2 regions of the Nocardia sp. GCM10030253 genome follow, and region 1 is predicted to be linked to the other one. Evidence: riboswitches for the same ligand, from Rfam matches in the RefSeq annotation. Region 1 holds a riboswitch; the other holds the start of a gene.
What was found. Region 1 has a riboswitch for S-adenosylmethionine ahead of ACFQZZ_RS28375 (rhodanese-like domain-containing protein). Riboswitches for the same ligand answer to the same signal wherever they lie in the genome.

Region 1 (2,916 bases):
GCGCCGCTGTGGTTGCCCCTGGTATGCGGACACTGGCGCTGGCTCGCTGGCATATCGGCTATGACAGCAGGCCGCAATCTCGCGATTCTATCGGTGGCCCGGAGGGCCGCCCGCGCCGGTGCGGTGACCTTCGGGATGTCACAGCGGCCTCCGCTTCACTGCGTACCCACGGCGCGCCCCGACATACACAGTAGCGACGCCGATCGTCCGCGACGTGTCGCCGAGTTCGGGGGCGGGCGCCGGATACCCCCGCGGACCAGGGATCATCGTGGACATGACCGATCAGCGAGACACCGACGGCGACCAAGTAATCGAGGTCGATCAGACCGACTCCCGCTCCGCGTGGCCGTTCATCGCGGCCGCGGTGGTCGCGGCGGTCGTGGTCGTCGCGATCGTGCTCGGCGGACTGCTGTCACCGGCTGAGAAAAATGTCACAGAAGCCGACCGGATCGCGGCCGCGGTCCGCAACTACGCCGACGCACGCGGCCGTTCGGATATCACGCCGCCGCCAGGTGTGGCCTGCGACGGATTCGACGAGGGCAAGTCATCGCTGGCGCCCCAACTCGGCGGCATCGAAACCGGAAAGTCGGTCGAGATAACCAAAATCGAGAATCCGATGGTCAACGGGAATCGGGCGAAGGCGACGGTGACGACGAAGGTCGACGGCAAGGAGACGCCCGCGACCTGGAATCTGACGCGATCCGGCGACCGTTGGCTCATCTGCGGTTGACTCGTCCTGCGTCGTGAACTGGGGTTTGACAGGGTGACCCCCGCCCAGGCAATCTCAGAACCAGGTCATGAGAACCAGCGTCAAGCCCCGGCTTGCTGGTCGGCAACCCTCCTCCGCGGCGGGGTGCTCCGGGTGACGACCTGGCCGCGCACCGAAACCCAGGTGCGGCAAGAGCGGATTCACAGGAGGTCCACATGAGTTATGCCGGTGACATCACCCCACAGCAAGCGTGGGAACTATTGCGGGACAACCCCGAAGCCGTCCTGGTGGACGTGCGTACCGAAGCCGAATGGCGCTTCGTCGGAGTTCCCGACACCACCTCGATCGAGCGCCCGACGGTGCTGATCGAGTGGGTCGACGGAACCGGCACCCGCAACAGTGCCTTTGTGGAGCAACTGACCGAGGCACTCGACGGCCGCGACCCGGAGGCCCCCGTGGTGTTCCTGTGTCGCTCCGGCCAGCGTTCCGCGCATGCCGCCGACATCGCGACCAGCCTCGGGATCGGCCCGTCCTACAACGTGCTGGAGGGCTTCGAGGGCGGCCTCGACGCGACCGGCCATCGTGGCGGTTCCGGCTGGCGGGCCATCGGACTTCCGTGGCGGCAGTCGTGATCACCGGCGGTTCCTTCGACAAGCCGCTGCCCGAGGGCGTCGGTCCGGCGACCCTCGGCGTGCGAGGTGGCTTGCGGCGCTCCGGTTTCGAGGAGACGGCCGAAGCGCTGTACCTGACCTCCGGCTTCGTCTACGAGAGCGCCGAGGCCGCCGAGGCCGCGTTCACCGGCGACGTCGAGCATTTCGTCTACTCCCGCTACGGCAACCCGACGGTCGCCATGTTCGAGGAGCGGCTGCGCCTGATGGACGGCGCCGAAGCCTGCTTCGCCACGGCCAGCGGTATGTCCGCGGTCTTCACCGCGCTTGGCGCGCTGCTTGGCGCCGGTGATCGACTCGTGGCCGCGCGCAGCCTGTTCGGCTCCTGCTTCGTGGTGTGCAACGAGATTCTGCCGCGCTGGGGCATCGAGACCGTCTTCGTCGACGGCGACGACCTCGACCAGTGGGAGCAAGCGCTGTCGGTGCCAACCCAGGCGGTGTTCTTCGAGACACCGGCCAACCCCATGCAGACGCTTGTCGACGTGCGCCGGGTCACCGAACTCGCACACGCGGCGGGCGCGAAGGTGGTGCTGGACAACGTTTTCGCCACACCGCTGCTGCAGCGCGGCTTCGAACTCGGCGCCGACGTTCTCGTGTATTCCGGCACCAAGCACATCGACGGCCAGGGTCGGGTGCTCGGCGGCGCGATTCTCGGCGAGCACGATTACATCGACGGCCCGGTGAAAAACCTGATGCGCCACACCGGCCCCGCGCTGAGCCCGTTCAATGCGTGGACTCTGCTCAAGGGCCTGGAGACCATGCCGCTTCGGGTGCGTCATTCGACCGCATCCGCGCTGCGCATCGCCGAGTTCCTCGAGGGCAACAAGTCCGTTGGCTGGGTGAAATATCCCTTCCTGGAATCACATCCGCAGCACGCGCTGGCCACCAGCCAGATGAGCGGCGGCGGGACCGTGGTCACTTTCGAGTTGAACGCACCCGCTGACGAGGGCAAGAAGCGCGCCTTCGAGGTGCTCAACCGGTTGCGCATCGTGGACATCTCCAACAACCTCGGTGACTCCAAGACCCTGATCACCCACCCGGCCACCACCACCCACCGCGCCATGGGCCCGGAGGGTCGCGCCACCATCGGCCTGACCGACGGCGTCGTCCGCATCTCGGTAGGCCTCGAAGACGTGGAGGACCTCCTCGACGACCTGGACCACGCCCTCAGCTGAGTCCTGAACGGCGAGCGGGACATGGTCGTGGCGAACGTCGGGTAGCGAACATGTCATGTCCCGTTCGGCGACCCTCCTGTGGCGGGACCGGTTGGTGCCTACCCTGGAGGTATGCGGATATCGGTGGCTGCGGACGAGTTCGTCGGGGTGGCTGAAGAGCTGATCGAGGAGCTGCATCGGCGTGGGCTCGAGACGGTCGCGCATGGAGCGCTTTCCGAGGTGGAGCGCGACGACTGGGCCTGGGCCAGTGAGGCGGCGGCGCGCGATGTTGCCGACGGGCGAGCCGAGCAGGGCATCGTTTGCTGCTGGACCGGAACCGGTGCGTCGATAGCGGCGAACAAGGTGGCCGGTATTCGGGCCGCGC
Region 2 (2,916 bases), on a different contig from region 1:
GAGCGAGTACGGCGCGCAGTAGGGGGCCCGGTGCCGGTTGCCCGGTGTCCGTGTCCGCGCCCACCGCGGCGTCGACCTGCGGCTGCAGCATCACGTCCTGCCCCACCTCTCATAGACCTGCCTAGCGCTTCACGAGTGTTGTTTCACAAAAGGGTTACCAATTGGCAAACGCCAGGGTGATCAACAGTCCACGGTACCTGCGGTACTGGGCTCCCGCCGCTCAACAGACCGGGTGGTCGGTCTGCTGGGCGGCCGCGCGGGCGGCCCAGCCTGCCTGATCGGCACACGGCGAAGGTGCGCGGCGGCGGTGCGCCGTCGAGTGGTCGACAGACTCCGTTCGGCCGCACCGGCTACGCGGCGGACGCGGCGGTGCCGACGCCGAGGGCCGCGAGAATGGCCGCGCTCGCCTGTTCGAGGCGATCGCGGACCTTCGGCTTGCGCAGCATCGCCACCGCGCGGGAGGCGGCGATAGCGAGCAGCACCATCTCCACAGCGGCGATGCTCGACTCGACCGCGCCGAGGGCGAGGGTGTTGGCAAAGGTGACCTCGGTGAGGAATTGGGGCAGCACCGCGAGGTAGAACAGGCCGACCTTCGGGTTGAACATGCACGACACCACACCCGCGGCGAACGCCGAGCGAATCGAGGCGGGAGCGCCGGAATTCGCCTGCGCGGTAACCGCTTCGGTGGGGTCGGCGATCGCACCGGCCGCACGGCGTTGCCGCCGGTGGTCGATCAGCGCCCGAACTCCCAAGTACACCAGGTAGATTCCACCGACGATCTTGAGCGCGCGATAGGCCGTCGCCGACTGCTCCAGCAAGGCGGCGACGCCCGCCGCGACGACAACGGCCCACACGATGCCGCCCAGCGCCGATCCGATCGCCGCGGCGATCCCCGGTCGCGCGTCCACGATCGAGAAGCGCAGCACCAGGAACGAATCGGGGCCCGGTGTGATCGACAGCAGTACGCACACGCCGATGAAACTGAGCAGCAGGGAAAGCGTCACCTACCGATGGGACCGCACATCACGACATCGCGCAACTGGGTTTGACGTGCGCAGATCGTGCGCGACTAGCCTCGGCTCCTCCGGTGGCGTTCGCGATACCGGTTGACAGCGGCATGTGGGGTCTGTCAATCTCGGTGCAGGTCATGAGTACCAGCATCAAGCCCTGGCTAGCTGGTCGGCAACCCTCCTCCGCGGTGGGGTGCTCCAGGTGACGACCTGGCCGCCGCCCGACCGGGCGCGGCAAGCGCGGACTCGAATAACCCCTTGGTTCCGGGTCCCATAGCCGACGGGATTTCGTGATGACTGCTGTTGTGGATCAGAGCTGTGCCGCCCTCGCCCGGGTTTCCGGCGACGACCTGCGGGTGCCGCTCGTTCAGGGCGGAACGACCACCTACGCCAACTTCGACTACGCCGCGAGCGCACCGGCCTTGGCGCAGGTCGCCGACCGGGTACAGCAGTTGCTGCCGTACTACGCGAGCGTGCACCGCGGTGCCGGCTACGCCTCGCGGATCTCCACCGAGTGCTACGAGGCCGCCCGCGGTTCGGTGACGCGGTTCCTCGATGCCGACGATGACCAGGTGGTGGTGTTCACCCGCAACACCACCGATTCGCTGAACCTGCTCGCGGCCTGCGTGCCGGGCGACACCGTAGTGCTCGATATCGAGCACCACGCGAATTTCCTGGCATGGACCAGGCACGGTCGCCGCGTCGTGCGAGCCGCGGACACCGTGGCCGAGACCATCCGGCTGCTCGTCGCCGAACTGTGCAGCAAGCCTGCCGCGCTGCTCGCCGTCACCGGCGCCTCCAATGTCACCGGCGAGGTACTGCCGCTGGAGCGGCTGGCCACCATCGCCCACCAGTGCGGCGCTCGCATTCTTGTCGACGCGGCGCAGCTGGCGCCGCACCGGCGAATCAGCCTGCGCGACACGGGCATCGACTATCTGGCGTTCTCCGGCCACAAGCTGTACGCGCCGTTCGGAGCGGGTGTGCTTGTCGGCCGCCGCGATTGGCTGGATGCCGCCGACCCGTATCTGGCAGGCGGCGGTGCGGTCCGCGAGGTCACCACCACCGGCGCCGACTGGGCCCCCGCGCCGCAGCGCCACGAAGCGGGCTCCCCGAATGTCCTCGGCGCGGCAGCGCTCGCCGCCGCCTGTGACGCGCTCTGTGCGATCGATCCCGAAACACTCGCCACCCACGAGCGCGCGCTCGCCGAGCGCCTGCGCGCGGGACTCTCCGCCATTCCCGGCGTCGATCTTCTCCGCATCTGGGACGACAGCCCCGACACCGTCGGCATCGTCGCCTTCACCCTCGACGGTTTCGTCCCCGGCCACGTCGCCGCCTACCTGTCGGCCGAACACGGCATCGGGGTCCGCGACGGCCGCTTCTGCGCCCACCCGCTGCTCGCCCGTCTCGGCCTCGACGGCGCGCTGCGCGCCAGCATCGGGCTCGGCACCAGCTCCGCAGACGTCGACCGCCTCGTCGACGCTGTCGCCACCCTCGTCGAATCCGGCGCCACCTGGAACTACGCCACCATCGACGGACTCTGGAACCCCACCCCGGAAACCCGCCCCTTCACCAGCACCGACTCCACCGACGGCGCCGCCCCCTGCCTCATCGGCTGACTCGCCTTTGTTCGGTTGTCCGCGATCGCCTGCGTTGGGACCGAAGGTGCTCACGCAGGCACTTCGCTCCATAGCATCGAGCCCATGACCATCTTGCCCGCATGGGCCACCGATCCGGGGTGCTCTGCTCATCACCGAGGAGGGCTACGACGTATTGCCCGAGGATGTGCAGCGGCAGATCGAGGTCGTCGACGGTCATGTCATCCTCTGCCGTAGTGGCAGCTTTCAACACAACAACGTTGCCCGCCGGTTGGCGAACAGCTTGGAGCAGGCGCGGCCGGCGCAGCCGT

Region 2: it holds a riboswitch for S-adenosylmethionine, as region 1 does, so the genes downstream of both, ACFQZZ_RS10395 (aminotransferase class V-fold PLP-dependent enzyme) here and ACFQZZ_RS28375 (rhodanese-like domain-containing protein) in region 1, are expected to answer to the same signal.

What each region holds. Positions count from the first base shown of each region.
Region 1 is NZ_JBHTDL010000012.1:440,332-443,247, reverse strand. It holds gene ACFQZZ_RS28380 (hypothetical protein) at 275-730, shown strand; SAM riboswitch class IV at 794-910, shown strand; gene ACFQZZ_RS28375 (rhodanese-like domain-containing protein) at 925-1,341, shown strand; gene ACFQZZ_RS28370 (O-succinylhomoserine sulfhydrylase) at 1,338-2,552, shown strand; gene ACFQZZ_RS28365 (RpiB/LacA/LacB family sugar-phosphate isomerase) at 2,664-2,916, shown strand, end outside.
Region 2 is NZ_JBHTDL010000005.1:430,032-432,947, reverse strand. It holds gene ACFQZZ_RS10405 (Pls/PosA family non-ribosomal peptide synthetase) at 1-91, opposite strand, end outside; gene ACFQZZ_RS10400 (LysE family translocator) at 351-1,004, opposite strand; SAM riboswitch class IV at 1,144-1,257, shown strand; gene ACFQZZ_RS10395 (aminotransferase class V-fold PLP-dependent enzyme) at 1,304-2,626, shown strand.